One region of the Bradyrhizobium sp. IC3123 genome, then DNA from elsewhere that is predicted to be linked to it. Evidence: riboswitches for the same ligand, from Rfam matches in the RefSeq annotation. Region 1 holds a riboswitch; the other holds the start of a gene.
The links. A riboswitch is a leader RNA that binds a small molecule or an ion and turns the genes downstream of it on or off. The one in region 1 is predicted to bind cobalamin.
Positions count from the first base shown of each region.

Region 2: it holds a riboswitch for cobalamin, as region 1 does, so the genes downstream of both, metE (5-methyltetrahydropteroyltriglutamate--homocysteine S-methyltransferase) here and I6F20_RS28960 (energy-coupling factor ABC transporter permease) in region 1, are expected to answer to the same signal.

Region 1 is NZ_JADYVF010000011.1:134,674-143,961, forward strand. Features, by position in the region: gene I6F20_RS28915 (precorrin-8X methylmutase) at 1-353, shown strand, start outside; gene I6F20_RS28920 (precorrin-2 C(20)-methyltransferase) at 356-1,087, shown strand; gene cobJ (precorrin-3B C(17)-methyltransferase) at 1,084-1,818, shown strand; gene I6F20_RS28930 (cobalt-precorrin-6A reductase) at 1,794-2,540, opposite strand; gene cbiE (precorrin-6y C5,15-methyltransferase (decarboxylating) subunit CbiE) at 2,539-3,720, shown strand; gene I6F20_RS28940 (cobalamin biosynthesis protein) at 3,717-4,085, shown strand; gene cobM (precorrin-4 C(11)-methyltransferase) at 4,082-4,864, shown strand; gene I6F20_RS28950 (cobyrinic acid a,c-diamide synthase CobB) at 4,864-6,174, shown strand; gene cobA (uroporphyrinogen-III C-methyltransferase) at 6,171-6,902, shown strand; cobalamin riboswitch at 6,948-7,166, shown strand; gene I6F20_RS28960 (energy-coupling factor ABC transporter permease) at 7,204-7,881, shown strand; gene cobF (precorrin-6A synthase (deacetylating)) at 7,928-8,677, shown strand; gene cobT (nicotinate-nucleotide--dimethylbenzimidazole phosphoribosyltransferase) at 8,688-9,288, shown strand, end outside.
Region 2 is NZ_JADYVF010000023.1:43,605-52,892, reverse strand. Features, by position in the region: gene I6F20_RS35990 (nodulate formation efficiency C protein) at 1,207-1,989, opposite strand; gene I6F20_RS35985 (hypothetical protein) at 2,332-2,607, opposite strand; cobalamin riboswitch at 3,019-3,221, shown strand; gene metE (5-methyltetrahydropteroyltriglutamate--homocysteine S-methyltransferase) at 3,322-5,667, shown strand; gene I6F20_RS35975 (hemerythrin domain-containing protein) at 6,932-7,531, opposite strand; gene fixJ (response regulator FixJ) at 8,538-9,140, opposite strand.

The DNA.
Region 1 (9,288 bases):
ATGCCGTGATCTGCACGCTCGGCGATCCCGCCGTGCCCGCGCTGGCGCAGTCTATGCGCAACACGCGCTCGGCCGCGGCCCTGGAGCTGTGGCGGCCGCATCTTGATGGCGCGATCATCGCGATCGGCAATGCACCGACCGCGCTGTTTCATCTGCTCAACATGCTGGAGGATCGCGACTGCCCGCGGCCGGCTGCGATCATCGGCTGTCCGGTCGGCTTCGTCGGCGCGGCCGAATCCAAGGCCGCGCTGATGGCCGATCCGCCGGCACCGGCGCTCACCGTCGAAGGCCGCCTCGGCGGCTCCGCCATCACGGTTGCTGCCGTGAACGCGCTGGCAAGCCGGAGCGAATAGCCATGGGACGCATCATCTGCTGCGGTCTCGGCCCCGGCGATCCTGATCTGATGAGCGTGCGTGCCGATCGTACGGTGCGGGGCGCTAGCCACGTCGCCTATTTTCGCAAGAAGGGCAGGCCCGGTCAGGCGCGCCGCATCGTCGATGGCATGCTGGCTGCGGGCGTTACCGAATATCCCATGGAATATCCTGTTACGACGGAGATCGCTTTCGACAGCCCCGAATATGTCCAGCTGCTCGCCGGCTTCTACGACGAATGGGCCGAGCGCCTGGCGCGGCTTTCGCGCGCCGTCGACGTCGTCGTGCTCTGCGAGGGCGATCCTTACTTTTACGGATCGTTCATGCATCTGCACACGCGCCTGCAAGGCCGCGTCGAGATCGAGGTGATCGCCGGCATTCCCGGCATGGTCGGCTGCTGGAACGGCGTCGGCCGGCCGATCGCGCTCGGCGACGACGTGACGACGGTGCTGATGGGCACGCTGCCCGAGGCCGAGCTCGAACGGCGCATGCGCGATTCCGATGCACTGGTCGTCATGAAGACCGGCCGCAATCTCGCAAAAGTGCGCCGCGCGCTCAGCTCCGCCGGGCGGCTCGCCGATGCCTGGCTGGTTGAGCGTGGCACCATGCCAGGCGAGCGCGTGGTGCGGCTCGCCGAGATCGATGCGGCCGACTGTCCCTATTTCGCGATCGTGCTCGTGCACGGCAAGGGCCGGCATCTGGATGCCGCCGAATGACAGGCACACTGACCATCGCGGGCCTCGGGCCGGGCAGCGACGCGCTTGTGACGCCGGAAGTTTCCGCCGCGCTTGCGACGGCGACCGACATTCTGGGCTATGCGCCCTATGTCGCGCGCGTGCCGCCGCGGCCTGGGCTCACTCTGCATCCATCCGACAATCGCGAAGAGCTGCAACGCGCGAGCGAAGCCCTGCGGCTTGCCGCCGAAGGCGGTCAGGTCGTCGTCGTCTCTTCCGGCGATCCCGGCGTGTTCGCGATGGCATCCGCCGTGTTCGAGGCGCTCGAGCAGGCGCCGGAATTTCGTGAGCTTTCGATCCGTGTGCTGCCCGGCGTCACCGCGATGCTGGCGGCCGCCGCGCGTGCCGGCGCGCCGCTCGGCCATGATTTCTGCGCGATCAACCTCTCCGACAATCTCAAGCCGTGGGCAGTGATCGAGAAACGCCTGCGCCTCGCGGCGGAAGCCGATTTTGCCATCGCGATGTACAACCCGCGCTCGGCCAGCCGCCCGGAAGGATTCGGCCGTGCGCTGGCGCTGCTTCGCGAGGCCGGCTGCGGCGAGCGTCTCATGATCTTCGCGCGCGCGATCAGCGCGGCCGATGAAAAGATCGAGATCGTGACGCTGAACCAGGCGACGCCCGAGATGGCCGACATGCGCACGCTTGTCATCGTCGGCAATTCGCAGACGCGCCGCATCGGCCGCTGGGTCTATGCGCCGAGGCGCGCAGAATGACCGAGCCATTGCATCACGTCAGTGACACTCTCGACCCTTTGGCGCTCGGGCAGCTCTGGTCGCGAGATCATGATTACGGGAAGGCCGAGCATGCGCGCCGCGTCGATCTTGGCGCGCGCGCCGTCGCCGCCGGAATTGCGGGCGACGATCCAGGCGATGCCGCGCGTGTGCAGCATCTCCAACTCGCCGTCGAGGGTGAAGGGGCCACGCGATACGATCACATCGGCCGCGAAGGGCAGCGACGCTTCGGGCGGATCGACGAAACGCAGCGTGTAGGCATGTTGCGGCTTGGCCGCGAACGGCGCGATGTGCTGACGGCCGATGGCGAGGAACACGTTTGTCGGCACCTCGGGCAGGGCCGCAACGGCGGCGTTGACGTCGGCGACCTCGATCCAGTTGTCGCCGGACACCCTGGTCCAGGGCGCGCGCTCCAGCGCGATCAGCGGCGCATTGGTGTCCGCGCAGGCCTCGACCGCATGACGGCTCATTTCGGCAGCGAACGGATGCGTCGCGTCGATGACATGCGTGATGCCTTCGCGGCGGATGTAGTCGGCCAGCCCGCTCACGCCGCCAAACCCGCCGATGCGCGTCGGCAGCGGCTGATCGGCGGGCGCGCGGGTGCGGCCGCCATAGGAATAGACGGCGTCGATGCCGGCGCGCGCGATCTCCGCGGCGAGCAGGCTCGCATCGGCCGTTCCGCCCAGAATGAGGGCGCGAATCATGAATGAGCCCTGGCTGACCATCATCGGTATCGGCGAAGATGGCCTTGCCGGGCTGTCGGAGGCAAGCCGAAAGGCGCTTGCCAAGGCCGAAACCGTGTTCGGCGGCGAGCGCCATCTTGCGCTTGCCGAAATTGGCAGCCGCGGTCGTCCATGGCCGGTGCCGTTCGATGCGAATGTCGTGCTGAGCTGTCGCGGCAGGCCGACGGTGGTGCTCGCCTCCGGCGATCCGTTCTGGCATGGCGCTGGCGCAAGCCTCGCCGAGAAGCTCGATAGCGGCGAATGGATCGCGCATCCCGCACCTTCGACCTTCTCGCTTGCGGCCGCGCAGCTGGGGTGGCGACTCGAATCCACCGTCTGCCTCGGGCTTCACGCCGCACCGTTCGAGCGTCTCGGTCCGCATCTGGCGCGAGGGGCGCGCATCATCTGTCTCGTGCGCGATGGGAAAGCGGCTGGCGATCTGGCTAGGTGGTTGAGCGAGCGCGGGTGGGGCGCCTCGGCCTTCTGGATGCTCGCCGCCCTCGGTGGCCCGCGCGAAAGCGTCACAGAATATCGCGCCGATAGTCTTGCCGGTGATCTCGCCGGAAACCTGGTCACCGTCGCCGTCGAGGCGAAGGGCGGACAGGGGATGCCCCGCAGTTCGGGATTATCGGACGACCTCTTCATGCATGACGGCCAGATCACCAAGCGGCCGGTACGTGCGCTCGCGCTCTCGGCGTTGGCGCCGCGGCCCGGCGAACGGTTGTGGGATATCGGCGCAGGTTCAGGCTCGATCTCCGTGGAGTGGGCGCTGTGTGGTGGGACGGCGAGTGCAGTCGAAGCGCGCGAGGATCGCGCCGCGAACATCCGCAAGAATGCAGCCGCCTTCGGTTTGGCACATCGGATCACAGTCGTCACGGGCAGGGCACCGGAAGCTCTTGCCGGGTTGGAAGCGGCGGATGCCGTCTTCATTGGCGGTGGTCTCGACGAAGTGTTATTTGATGCGATCTGGCCGCGGTTCTCGCCGGGTGCGCGGCTCGTGGCGCATGCTGTGACGCTGGAGACGGAAGCTCTGCTCGGCGAGCTGCATCGGCGTCACGGCGGCGAACTGATGCGGGCCGAAATTTCGCATGCCGCCCCGCTCGGCCGCTATCGGTCGTGGGAGGCAGCACGCCCCGTGGTGCAGTGGAGTGTGGTGCGATGAAGGTCGCCGGACTCGGCTTCAAGCGCGATGTGACGCTGGCTTCGCTGCGTGAAGCGCTGCTCGCTGCGGGCGGTGCGGAAGGGCTTGCGGCGATGGCAACCGTCAGCGATAAGGCCGACATAGAGGCGCTGAAGCAACTCGCACGTGAATGCGGCGTGCCGATCAGGGCCGTTCCGGCCGCGACACTGGCCGGCATCGACACGCCCACGCAATCGAAGCTCGTCGCGGAGAAATTTGGCACCGGATCTGTAGCCGAGGCTGCGGCGCTCGCGGTCGCCGGTCCGCGCGCGCGGTTGATTGCAGCACGGGTTGTCTCGCAGGATCGCACCGCGACCGCCGCGATTGCCGAAGGAGACGGCCCATGACGGTGCATTTCATCGGTGCCGGGCCGGGCGCACCCGATCTGCTGACGTTGCGCGGCCGCGATCTGATCGCGGCCAGTCCGGTTTGTCTCTATGCCGGCTCGCTGGTGCCGGAAGGCGTGTTGGCGCATTGCCCGCCCGGCGCACGTATCGTCAACACCGCGCCAATGTCGCTCGACGAGATCATCGCCGAGATCGCAGCCGCGCATGCGGCAGGCCTGGATGTCGCGCGGCTGCATTCCGGCGATCTCTCAATCTGGTCGGCGATGGGCGAGCAGCTCCGCCGTTTGCGTGCGCTCGGGATTCCCTACTCGGTGACACCCGGCGTTCCCTCGTTCTCGGCTGCCGCGGCCGCGCTGGAGGCTGAGCTGACGCTGCCCGGTCTTGCTCAGACGGTCGTGCTGACGCGCACGCCGGGCCGTGCCAGCGCGATGCCCGAGGGCGAGAAGCTCGCCGCGTTCGCTGCGACCGGCGCGGTGCTCGCGATCCACCTGTCGATCCATCTGCTCGACCAGGTCGTCGCCGAGCTGACGCCGCATTACGGCGCGGATTGCCCGGTCGCGATCGTCTGGCGCGCGAGCTGGCCGGAGCAGCGCATCGTGCGCGCGACGCTTGCAACGCTCGGTGCGTTCGTGGGTGGCGAGATGGAGCGCACGGCGCTGATCCTGGTCGGCAAGACGCTTGGCGCTGCCGATTTTGACGAGAGCCGCCTCTATGCCGCCGACTACGACCGCCGCTACCGGCCGGTCGGTGCCGAGCCGCGCTTTCCGGAGGCGTCGTGATGCCGGCGAGCCTTGTCATCTCCGCGCCGGCCTCCGGCGTCGGCAAGACGACGCTGACGCTGGCGCTCGCCCGCGCCTGGCGCAAGCGCGGCTTGAACGTGCAGTGCTTCAAGAGCGGCCCCGACTATATCGATCCCGCCTTCCACGCCGCGGCCACGGAACGCGCCTCGGTCAACGTCGACAGCTGGGCGATGGATCGCAGCACCATCGCGCATCTCGTCAGCCGTGGCGGCGATGCAGATGTCGTGCTCGCCGAGGGATCGATGGGCCTGTTCGACGGTGTCGCTGCGCGCGGTGTCTCCGGCACGGGAGCGACCGCTGATATCGCGGAGATGCTGGGTTGGCCGGTGGTTCTGGTGATCGATCCCTCCGGCCAGGCGCAGACTGCGGCAGCGATCGCCGCCGGCCTTCGCGATTACCGCGCCGGCGTGCGCCTTGCGGGCGTCGTGCTCAATCGCGTCGCCAGCCCGCGCCATGAGGATCTGGTGCGGCGCGCGCTGAAGGAGGCCGGCATCAAAGTGTTTGGCGCGCTGCCGCGCCATGCCGAGATCAGCCTGCCGAAGCGGCATCTCGGCCTCGTGCAGGCCGAGGAGCAGGCCGAGATCGGCGAGCTGATCGACGAGGCCGCGCGCTTTGTCGCCGAGCACGTCGATCTCGATGCGGTGCTCCACGCGGCAGGCCAATGGTCGCCGCAAGCTGTGGCGAACGGCTTGAACGTGAGGCCGCCCGGCCAGCGCATCGCGCTGGCGCGCGATGCGGCGTTCTCGTTCGTCTATCCGCATATGCTGGAAGCCTGGCGCGCCGCGGGCGCCGAGATCGCGCCGTTCTCGCCGCTGGCCGACGAAGCGCCCGACGCGAGCGCCGACGTGTGCTGGCTGCCGGGCGGCTATCCTGAGCTGCATGCGGGAAAGATCGCGGCCAATGCGCGCTTTCGCAGCGGCTTGCGCGCTTTCGCCGAGACGCGGCCGGTGCATGGTGAATGCGGAGGCTATATGGTGCTGGGCACAGGCCTCACCGACGCCGACGGTATCAGCCATGAGATGGCGGGGCTGCTTGGCCTCGAGACCAGCTTTGCCAAGCGCCGCATGCATCTCGGCTATCGTCTTGCTGAACTGGCTGCGCCGATGCCGGGGCATCAGCCTGGCGCGCGCCTGCGCGGCCACGAGTTCCACTATTCGACCATCCTCGCCCAGCCCGATACGCCGCTCGCGGTCGTGCACGATGCGACCGGCACGGTCATTGCCGAGACCGGCTCGCGCCGTGGCCATGCCACCGGCACGTTCTTCCATCTGATTGCGGAGGACCGGTGAGCGGCTTCGTCTCTTTCGTCTCCGCCGGCCCCGGCGATCCCGAACTCCTCACGGTGAAAGGCGCGGCGCGGCTGCGCGAGGCCGACGTCGTGCTCTATGACGATCTTGCCTCCGGCGCGATCCTCGATCTCGCCCGGCCCGGCGCCAATCTCGTTGCGGTGGGAAAGCGGGCCGGGCGTCCCTCGACCAAGCAGCACCACGTCAACCGTCTCCTGGTCGACTATGCCGCAACCGGCGCGCGCGTGGTGCGGCTCAAGTCCGGCGATGCCGGCATTTTCGGCCGGCTCGAGGAAGAACTGGAAACGCTGCGCGAGGCCGGCATCGGCTACGAAATCGTTCCCGGCGTCACATCCGCCTGTGTCGCCGCCGCCCAGGCCGGTATTCCCCTGACCCGCCGGCATACCTCCCGCCGGGTGCAGTTCATCACCGGCGCTGACGTCACGGGCGAGCTGCCGCCCAATCTGAATTGGGCGGCGCTGGCCGATCCCGAGGCGACGACCGTGGTCTATATGGGCCGGCGCACCTTTCCGGCGCTTGCCGCGAAATTGATCGCGCACGGGCTCGCTCCCAACACTCCGGCGCTGTTCGCCGAATCCCTCGGGCGATCTGACGAACGATTGGTCCGCACCACGATTGCCGAGCTTGCCGAGCAGCTTGGACGCGGCGGCGCCGCTTCCACCGCTGCCGTCATCCTGTTCGGCGCGCTCGCAGGAGAATATCCGGCATGACGGCTCCGGCAGCGGTTCGCCCCTTGACGCCCGCGATGCGAAAGGGGCACACAAGAGCGGCATGGTGCTCGACGCGGCGCAAAGCGCCGGAGCATAATCGGGAATGGGGATGGGCGGACCCAGTTGCGGCGCCCAAAACCCCAGCCGCCCCCGCGACTGTAAGCGGTGAGGGCCTCCGAACCGCCACTGGACCGCAAGGTCCGGGAAGGCCGGAGAACCCAGTGAACCGCGAGCCAGGAGACCGGCCGTGCACGTATTGAGGCCAAGGCCGTCGGGTGTGACGGCAGGAAGGAATTGAGCCATGCATATCGAACCCGAGATCGTGACGGGCGCCAAGCTCGTATTGAGTTACGCAACCGGCATCGCCGCAGGCGGCGTTGCCTTGAAGCTTGCGGTCGAGACCGTGCGAGAGCAGGGCGCCGGCTCGTTCGCGGCGCGCACGCTCGCCACCACGGGCCTCGTCTTCACTTTCTTCCAGGTCCTGCCGCATTTCCCGGTCGGCGTCTCCGAGGTGCACTTCATCCTCGGCTCGACCCTGTTCCTGCTGTTTGGTGCTGCGCCTGCGGCCTTCGGCCTCGCGTTCGGCCTGCTGCTCCAGGGCGTGTTGTTCGTGCCGACCGATCTGCCGCAATACGGCATGAACGTCACCACGCTTCTGGTGCCGCTGTTCGCGATCCAGGCGCTGGCGAGCCGGATCATTCCGCGCAAGACGGCTTACGTCGATCTGCAATACCGCCAGGCGCTGGCGCTCTCGACCGCCTACCAGTCCGGCATCGTCGCCTGGGTGGCGTTCTGGGCGCTCTACGGCTCCGGCTTCGCTGCGACCAACCTCGCCAACATCGCGGCCTTCGCCGGATCCTATGCGCTGGTGATCGTGATCGAGCCGCTCGCCGATCTCGCCGTGCTGGCGCTGGCGAAGTCGCTGCGTGGCGTCACCGCGCCCGGCCTCGTCACGCCGCGCCTGCACAACGCGGCCTGAGAGACCAGCGAAAGGGCGGCCGCCGTGGCCGCCCGTCGCGCTCGCGATGCTCACGCTCTCCCTGATAGGCATCGGTTGCGGCGATCCCGAGCAGCTCACGCGCGCCGCGACCCGGGCCATCAACGCGGCCGATCTCATCCTGATTCCGCGCAAGGGGACCGCGAAGTCCGATCTTGCCGATCTCAGGCGGACGATCTGCGCCGGCGTGCTCACCGACAAGACGACGCGCATCGCCGAATTCGATCTTCCCGTGCGCGATGCGACCGAGGCGGACTACCGCAAGGGCGTCGACGATTGGCACGATGCGGTGGCCGCGACCTGGTCGCAGACGATCGCACGGCACCTCGAAGGTGGCGGCAAGGTCGCGCTGCTGATCTGGGGCGATCCGTCGCTCTACGACTCCTCGCTGCGCATTGCGCGGCGGCTCGATCCATTGCCGACAATCGAAGTTGTGCCAGGCATCACCTCGATCCAGGCGCTGTGCGCGGCGCATGCGCTGCCGCTCAACGATATCGGCGAGCCGTTCCTGGTCACGACGGGGCGGCGCCTGCGCGAAGGCGACTGGCCGCAGGGTGTCGATACCGTCGTCGTGATGCTCGATGGCGGCACGGCGTTTCAGTCGCTCGATCCGGCCGGGCTTGACATCTGGTGGGGGGCCTATCTCGGCATGCCCGATCAGATCCTCATGTCCGGCGCGCTGGCCGAGGTCGGCCCGCGCATCGTCGCGTTGCGGCAAGAGGCGCGTGAGCGGCACGGCTGGATCATGGACAGCTATATCATCAAGCGCAGGCGTTGAGCGAGGCAGCATGCTTCCCGAATGGATATATCAGAACTGCCCCGAGGTCTCCGAAGGTGATCGCGAGGCGGCCATCGCGCGGCAGGCGCAACTGACGAAGCCGACCGGCGCGCTCGGCCGGCTCGAGCAGCTCGCGATCGAGCTTGCGGGCTTGCAGGCGACCGGGCAGCCGCGCGCCGCGCGGGTGCCGATCATCGTCTTCGCCGGCGACCACGGCATCGTCGCGCAGGGCGTGTCGGCCTATCCGCAAGCCGTCACCATCGCGATGATGGCAAATTTTGCGGCCGGAGGCGCCGCGATCTCGGTGCTGGCGCGCGAGCTGGGTTCGAGCCTCGAGGTGGTCGACGCCGGCACGCTGGCCGATGAGCAGATGGCGGGAATCGTCACCGACAAGCCGCGCAGCGGCACGCGCGATTTCAGTGTCGGGGCCGCGCTCATTCCGGCGGAATTGGCCTTCGCCTTCGAGGCCGGCCAGCGCGCGGTGGTGCGCGCCGAGGCCGGCCGGCCTGATCTCTTGATCTTCGGCGAGATGGGGATCGGCAACACCACGACGTCGGCGGCGATTGCCGCGAGTCTGCTCAGTGTCAGCGCCGGAGAGATCGCGGGCAGCG
Region 2 (9,288 bases), on a different contig from region 1:
CAAGTGAATCGGTATCGTTTGCGCAAACCGCGGAAAACCAGGAGCTCTCTTGAGAGCCAGCCGGGATGGTCGGGTGGTGCCGCGGCCCCGTTCGGAGAAGGCCAGGATTTTTCATGACCCGGTCGGCGCGACTGGCGGCCGCTCTTTCGTTGTGCGCTTCCCCGTACTCACGTGTTGAGAGTTACCCAGCACGGCATGAGGGCATGCGTTTGCGCCGGGAAAATTTAAGGACAACCATGTGGAGCCGTGGCTACTTCGTATACGCACCGGCGAGGGGTAAGCCGCCCGCGTGTTCGGACGATCGCGAGTGCCGTCCTGATGCCATTCGGTGCGAGGCGTCAATCCACAAGGCCCATCGCGGCATCCGAGCAGGTAGCTCTGGTGTGGTATGGCCGACTCAAGCTACACATCATTCTGAGCCACCTCACTACCCAATGGAAATGAAATGGTTTCAGCCCCCCGGGAATTGCCCGTCTCTTCTTACGCGCTTGAAGTGGATGGCCGACTCAGAGCTGAATTCGCAACCAAAGACGGCGCCAGGGCAGGTGGAGCAGAACTAAAGAAGCGCTTTCCCATGCTTCAAATCCGGATCTACGATGCGCAGACGAATGCGTGCGAGGAAATCTAGCGGGCGACTCAGTCCGGTCTTCGATGCCTCGCGCACGGCTCCGGCTCCTCGTTGGGGGCACTCGAAGGACCGGTGGTCAAGCCGGGGCCGCTAACACTGCCCCATTACCCTATTAACCGGTTTCGTCGCAGCAGTCGATCCCGCGTGCCACCTCGGCCTCGGAATGGTCACGCTCTTGCGGGTGCCAGTCAGTCGCGCGATGCGCGGTTCGCACGCCGGATCGGGCTTGGGCCCGAGGCATCTGCAGGCCCAGTCCCGTGAAGAATGGCATGGAGAGCTGGTTCTCTCGCAAATGGTGTCCTTCCACTGCGTGGGGTGCGCCGAGGTCAAGCCGCCTCTCGCAAGGCGGCACGCGCCGCTGAGCTCGACTCCTCGCAGAAAGAATCGGAGGTAATCGTGCTGCCCCATTTTCTCGATGGCCGGCTGAAGGCCGCGGGAAAGCTCGCGACTGTTCAAGGTGTAAACACCGGAGAGTTTAGAGCTGATAGTCTTGCCGTTGCTCTGAGGCGTTCGGCCCTGCAGGAGCTACGGCGCGATCTTGCTCTGCGCGATCATTTACCGAGGCCTTTAGCTCCCTTCTAATCCTCCCGTTCCTTTGGCTCCATGCGAGCGAACCAGGAGCCAGGAGGAAAAGCCGCGATACGCTTGGCAAAGGAGGATTGCGGCTCCCAATCTTGTCCTTCGCTCTTCTCGAAAGTGATGACCCCGTTGTATGTAAAATAGCGGGGCCCTGGGATATTACAGTTCACCACAAGCAAAACGCGCCACAGATCACCTTTCTCGGTCGGCTTGTCATTCTGCTTCGGCAAGTAGTCCACTCCAACAGGATCAACGATAGTGCAGCTGCCCTGCCGCAGAAGATCACCGAGCCGACCTTGCATGGTCGTCACAAAGTTGAAGTTGGCCGGGTCATGCAGAAAGCCAAGATTTGCGTCCCTTTCGCCATCCTTGACTTCACTGGCGATCAACGAGAGCGCGAAGGCGCGCCAGCCCAATTCCATTGGCTTCGCATAGGTCGACGCAAGTTCAATCGTCCCGTCGAGCGCGACCTTCCAGGTGATAACGTACTCTTCGTCTGATTTATCATCCCGGTGCCTGGTCCAAGAAACAAAAACATATTCATTTTGGTCAAGTTCAGCGACGCCCCACATCCGAGGGACGAACTGTGCCACCTTCGAGACGTTGGAGATAACTTGTTCTATTGTCTCACCGTCTTGCGCTCGCCACGTTGACTTGACTCTTTCGACAAGGGGGCTGTCGTTAGCGCGAACAGTGTTGCTCGTCGCAGCCAGCCCGGCCAGGCAGATCAGGGATCGACCGAGCCAAAGCCATAGCGCGCGTCTTCCTGACGTTTTCTTCATAACCGTCGGCCTATCCGGTCTCATCCACACGTCATTCCAGAGCAGGCAACCTTCAACCTGTTATGCGCGAGCGCAAGAAGTTAGCGGCGACGCGACGGGGCGACCACTGGTTTTCCCGTGCGAGCAGGCGCTCCCCTCTATGTCACGCGCCGCTAACTTCACTGCCACCGACAGCCTCAATTTGCTGTGCTGGACATGCCCAGCAGGAGGACTGGGCAGGCAGAGGACGTGCATTCTTCGTGCCAGATAATAGACGGCAATTCGCACCGGTTTTGTGTCCTCTTTGTCGACTTTCCGACTGGCGCATGTCTCGATGTTTCCGTTCAACCTCTCCAGCACGGCTTATGCATCCCCGTCACGCACCGGATGTTCGACGGCACAGCGGAACGCCTCGGTGCCAAGTTCCTGATGAGAAGTGGCAGCACGTTTGCCGTCATTGAACCGTGTGGTTCGGTTATCGTTGCCGGAATGTGGGCTTTTGATCGCTGCCATGCCTTCGGGCACTTTCGGCCAAGGGGCCATGGCGCGTTTGGCGCTCCTTTCGCGACGTCCGGCGCTCCGGAAGTCGAGAACAGCCTCAGTCAGGCGCGCTTTGTACTCGATGGCGAACGACGGCAAGCCGATCTTCGCCGAGCATTTGGGGTGTGGCTGGCACCGCAAATCAAACGTGCTGCCCGGGTAAGTTGTAAGTTGCTGGCTTAGCCAGGTGTCTTGGCCTATTCAACACTGATCCTGTTGGTCGAGAAGGTGGCTGGATGGCGCGCGTGCTCGAAAAACCGCTGGGAAGCTGGGACTGGCGACAAATGCGTTCTGCTCGAGGCAGCGGCCCCGACCGCGCAAGCCGCATTTGTCCTTTCCACCGATCTGGCGTGCAACCCGCGGGCAACTGCGATGCTCATTGCGGTATCGCTGATTGGAGAGCACTGCTACATCATCTCAATGCTAGAGATGCACGGTCATTCGCGTAGCAGATGTCGCAGCATCAGCTTGAGACATGATCTGAGAGGTTGACGGAAGACTGCTCTTGCCGATAATCCAAGTCGTCGAGGTTCTCCGGTTTCCATTTGATCCGGAGCTAAGAGGGAAGCCGGTGAAAATGCCGGCGCTGCCCCCGCAACTGTGAGCGGCGAGCCGCTGTCCAACGACGTCACTGAAGCCTGCGCGGCTTCGGGAAGGCCGGACAGCAGCGATGACCTGCGAGCCAGGAGACCTGCCCCGACACTATATTCGTCCACGGGCGGGGTGTCCCGGTGGTGCGCCAAGCAGCCGTCGCACCGCGACTTCCCCTGCCTGCGTCCGCCATGGCCTTTGCCCCCAACATGGGTTAACGCTATGTCTCTTCTCTCCCTCCCTGTTGCCACGCTCGGAACGCCACGCATCGGTCCAAGGCGCGAGCTCAAAGTCGCTCTAGAAAGCTACTGGGCCGGAAAAAGCAGCGAACAGCAGCTGCTCGAGGACGCAGCTGGCCTGCGTGCCGCGAATTGGGCCCGTCAGAAATCTATCGGCGTCACGGTCATTCCATCGAACGATTTCTCGCTGTATGACCAGGTGCTCGACACAAGTGTCATGGTTGGCGCCATCCCGGAGATCTACGCCTCGAAAGCCGAATCCGTTTCGCTCAAGACATACTTCGCCATGGCCCGCGGTTCACAATGCGACGACCAGGAAGCGAGTTGCGGTCACGGACCGCGCGGATTTGGCGCACCCGCGCAGGAGATGACCAAGTGGTTCGACACCAACTATCACTATATGGTCCCCGAGTTTCACAGGGGACAGACTTTCAGGCTATGCTCTCGCAAGCCGATCGAGGAGTATGAGGAAGCCAAGGCCCTTGGCTTTCAGACCCGCCCCGTCCTGATCGGGCCGGTCACATTCCTAAAGCTCGGCAAGAGTCCCGATCCCACGTTCCAGCCACTCTCACTGCTGGATGAACTGATACCGCCCTATATCGAGGTTATGCAGGAATTGGCCAAACGTGGGGCAAATTGGGTTCAGTTCGACGAGCCCAGCCTAGTTCTTGATCTGGATGAGGGGACGCGAAAATCTTTGCGACATGCCTATGACCGGCTCGCCAAGGAGGGGCCGGCGATCAAGCTCATGGTTGCCAGCTATTTCGGCGACCTCGGCGACAATCTGGACACCGCCTTGAGCCTGCCAGTTGCCGGGCTGCACCTCGATCTGGTTCGAGCGCCACAGTTGTTGCACCAGATCATCGCTGGCGGCCGAAGTGATCTCGTCATGTCGCTCGGTGTCGTCGACGGTCGGAATGTATGGCGGTCGAATTTGTCGTCGCTGCGCCAGCGGCTCGAACCCGCGATTGCGAAGCTCGGCAAGGATCGTGTACAGATCGCCCCATCCTGCTCGCTGCTTCATGTGCCGGTCGATGTTGAACTCGAGACCGGCCTCGCTTCCGACGTCAAGAGCTGGCTTGCTTTCTCGGTCCAGAAGATGCGGGAGCTTGCGATCCTAGCGCGTGCACTCGCAGGCGACCAGAATGTTGCGTTAGCTCTTGCCGAGTCGGAAGGTGCCGCGACTGTCCGCCGGACTTCGCCGAAAATCCGTGATGCCAATGTCGCTGTCCGGATGAGAGCGATCGACCAGACCATGTGTCGGCGCGCGAGCCCATTTGCCCGTCGGGCCGAGATCCAAAGCAATCGATTCGGACTACCGGCTTTTCCTACCACGACGATCGGATCATTTCCGCAGACCACAGAGATCCGGAATGCCCGTGCGGCGCATGCGCGAGGTGCGATAAGCGACGAGCAATACGACAAGTTCCTCAAGGAGGAGACTGCGCGCGCCGTACGTTGGCAGGAGGACATCGGTCTTGACGTCCTCGTGCACGGCGAGTTTGAGCGCAATGACATGGTGCAGTACTTCGGCGAGCAACTCGCCGGCTTCGTATTTACCAAGAGCGGATGGGTGCAGTCCTACGGCTCGCGCTGCGTCAGGCCACCGATCCTGTTTGGCGATGTAGCACGGCCGAAGCCTATCACCGTGGACTGGTGGCGCTACGCGCAATCACTAACAAGGAAGCCGATGAAAGCGATGTTGACCGGACCGGTGACGATCTTGAACTGGTCCTTTGTTCGGGATGATATTCCCAGAAGCGAGGTCTGCCGCCAGATTGCGCTCGCGATCCGAGACGAAGTCCGCGATCTCGAGAATGCTGGTGCGACCATGATCCAGATCGACGAAGCTGCAGTCCGCGAAGGATTGCCGTTGCGTCGATCGGAGTGGGCGGCTTATCTCGACTGGGCCGTCGATTGCTTCCGCATCTGTTCATCGGGCGTCGCCGATCAAACGCAAATTCATACGCATATGTGCTACTCGGAGTTCAACGACATCATTGGTGCGATCGCTGCAATGGACGCGGATGTCATCTCGATCGAGACATCGCGCTCGAAAATGGAACTACTCGACGCGTTCAGGAACTACGAATATCCAAATCAGATCGGGCCGGGCGTGTACGACATCCACTCTCCACGCGTTCCCGAGACGAGCGAAATGAAGGAGCTGATGGTGTTGGCTCGGACGCGGCTGCAGGATTCGCAGCTCTGGATCAATCCAGACTGCGGCCTGAAGACGCGCAAATGGGAGGAGGTTCGGCCAGCGCTAGCGAACATGGTCACTGCCGCCCGCGAACTGCGCGCTGCATTCGATCCGCGAGGCCGTTGATCCGGGCTTCGGTCTCTTTTCGACAAAGCTGATCCGCTTGTGGTCATTTGCGCGGGAGCCTTAGGAACATAAAAAATGCCCCGCCCCGCTTAGCGGGCCGGGCGAAAGTCTGGGAGGAGCGAAGCTGACGCATTCGCGCGGACTTCCATCGGCGAAGCCGCCAGTTCGATCACGGCGAGGACATTCGCCGAAAATCTGAGCCGAGTTGAAGCACAAGATCAGCGTAGCTCAATTATGCCGTGGTATGCGACCGTATAGCCTGAGAGTTAGAATCTACACCAAGGTTTGTCGCTCATGAGCACGTCGGCACGATTACGACAGCAGCGAGGGGGCATGCCGGGCGGTCGCCGCAGGACAGCAAACTCGGTGCGCTTTCCTGCCTGGAGCCTTATGTTCGATCAGGGCGACGTAAGCCCGGCTCCATGGATCTCGCAAGCTTATCCAATGCATAAGCGGTTGCTAAATTTGAACCTTGCTTAAGGCAGTCCTTGGTCGACCGGTTCCACCCGATAGTCGGGTTTCGGCTTGGGCGCTGAGGAGCACCCTATCGGCACCGCGGCATCATCAAGCTCGTGACACCCTCCGCATGGTCCGCTCATAGATCTCAAACAGAGGTTTCTGGACCTGATTACGGAGTGTCGCCGATGCCTATGGCCGCTCCAAGGCCAATGGGAGGGCATGCTGCACGCCGCATACACGTATGTAGGATCGCGTGAAGCGGTCACGCGTCAGGAACGAGCATCATTTACGATGCGGATCCCCATAGGTTGTTGAAATCCAATTGCGCCAGAACTGGTCGTGGCGATCCACGTCCAGCGCCTTGCTGTTGGTGCTGAACGTACCCGGGACTGGCAGTGCCTCGCATTCGCGTGCAGTGAGTAGGACCGGCTGCGGCCGGATGTCTCAGAGCGTATGGGGCGGGGCTCAAGGAGTGGGTGCTTCGCCGCACCCGCGCGGCGGCAATCGTCCGTCCTCATCGGTCGGCGGACACGAGAGGCGTCCGTTTCGCGCGATATCACTGCGCAACTGACAGACCTGCGAGGTTTACATTGTGGTGCCGGAACCAGAGCTCAGCTAGGCTCCGCCATGCTGTTTGCGCCGGTGGTCGAGGAAGCGATCACGTTGCGCAGAAGCCATTTTGGGGGGGGGGCGGCAGCCTACGTGCCCGCGAGCACCCCCATTTTCTTTCGACAGAATGAGCATGAGGTCCACTTCCTGCTGTCAAACGGCCGCGTCAATACGGCCCGTCCGTCTCGGCGCTGTGTCACGGATTGCCGGCCTTGGCGGACGACAACGCGACCGAGCTCCGTTCGGCCTCAGCTTCTTGCTCCAATTGCAGAATATGCGCTCTTAGCGCATCGGAAGTCGCTGCCGCTGTCTCGCTGAACAGCGGATCTCCATCATTGGTGAGGGCGGAAGCGATTTCGGTCCAATCCTTAGCCGAGAGAGCCTTCAGAGCGGCGGGAAAGAAATCTCGTTCTTCCCACATCATGTGGTGCCGCTCGCGTACTATAAAGTCGCGTATGATATTGCCGACGTCTTGCCGAAAGAGGTCACGATCCGCGAGGATAGCGTCAATAGCTCGCGCGAAGTGGTGCAAACGGTCGACGACTTCCTGGTGTTCAAGCGCGAGATCGCCGACGATTGCAGCTGCCTCCGGATCGCGAGACTTGAGCTTGAAAAAAATCAAGTCTTCCTGTGGATGATGGTACACCTCGGGGTAAACCTCGAAATAGCTGATAATCGCGCGAATGACCTCATAATCGGGCCGGATCCCCTTCTCAAAAATCTCCAATTCGCGTTGAAGAGCGACCAGAAGAAGATCAATGTTGCGATGCTCTCGAAGCAGAAGATCGATGATCATTGCGGTGTTCCTGGAGGCACAATCTAGGCTGGAAGCGATTTCTGCCATTTGCAAGACTGCCCAAGCCGAATTCGGTGTCCTTCGCGGGGCTGCGATTTGTCCGCGCCATTCGACGCAAAAAGTAGCGCGCTTCAATTTGAGCTGGCGTAAATCAACTTAGCTGAAGTGTTGCACAAAGCTCCTGGGCAGTCCGTCGTTACGCAGCACGACCGCACAGCGCACGAAACCACCTGATAGAGGTATTGGGCTGCCTGGTCTTCGCGGTAGATCTCGCTATTGGGAGTGAGACGCTTCGGTCTCGGAATTATGCCAAATGGTTCACGACGATGAGGTCGCCCACGCAAGACGCTGGTCGGATGGCGTCTCGTCTCGCTAGAACTGGCGGCCTGGGCGTGCATGGCGGACCCTATCTTACCAACGTCGATTCGACGCAGATTGGCTGCTCCTGACGAATTGGAAATTTGGATGTTTTCCCTAGGTAGAAGCCCCTAAGTATTTACACGTAAGTCCATGAGCGGGGCGTGTATGGGGCGACGCGGTCACTTGGTTGCTCAAACATGCTCAAATCGGATTACGAAGCTGCATGCTGGCTTCGTCGGCCGCGCACTGCCGTACCCCTGAAGAGCTCCAGCCAGCCGAAACGTTGTCGTCCATCGCCACTTTCGGCTCGCCGCAGGAAGTCTTGTTCGGCGCCTTGACTTTGATCCTCGTCAGCATCGGTCGGCCGCGGAGGTGACGGGGCCGATGTTGACGGCATCCTGATCGATGTACGCTGGCGTGGTGACGTGCTTGATGATCATGCGATAAGTACGCATGTGGACCGAGTTGGGGTCTAGCCCGGATCATAGGTCTCGGCTCGCGTGACATATTGACCTGGCGCAACGGCCGGCCTGGGTGTGTTGCATCGGCAGGCGTCACCGAAAACATGATCGGCTCGGTGCGCGCGAAACCTGCCGTTCGTCAGCTTGATGCATGAATAAGCCATTCACGCTATTTTGCGCTGCTGCTAGAGTCCCGCGGTAATGGCGATCCGCATCAACTCGGACATGCTGCGGACATTAGTCTTGGCCATCAGGTTCGCACGGTAAACCTCGACTGTCCGCGGACTGATGCCGAGATCATGGGCTATCACTTTGTTAATCTTGCCGGCTAATAGTCCCTGCAGGACGTCGCGTTCGCGGGACGAGAGATCCGCGAGGCGGGCTTCCGCCTGCAGTTTCGCTGCGTCGGCTGGCTTTGTTGGCCGCGCTTCCAAAGCACTATTGATCGCACGCAATAGCACCTCCTCCTCGAACGGCTTCTCGATGAAGTCGACCGCACCCGCTTTCATCGCTTCCACTGCGAGCGATACGTCGCCATGACCAGTTATTAAGAGGACGGGGCAGTCGGCGCGATCGGCTTTCACTTTTCTGACGAGTTCGAGACCGCTCATAGCCGGCAGACAGATGTCTGACACAATGCAGTCAACCGGACCGCTTGCGACGTCATTGAGAAACGCGGTCGCCGTCTCATAGGTTGCTACGTAGAAACCATTAACATCAAGCAGAAACGCGAGCGAGTCCCGCATAGCGGCGTCATCGTCGATCACGAGAATGCGCCGCCCAGTCATGTGTCTTCACTAAGCTCCGCAATCGCGCGGTGAACTGAAAGATCCTGTCGCCGCCCGGATTCCTCGTGGCTCGATGATCGTCCAGCAGATCGATAGCCCCACACCCATGCCATGCGTGTTAGACGTGACAATGGGCTGGAACCGGCCG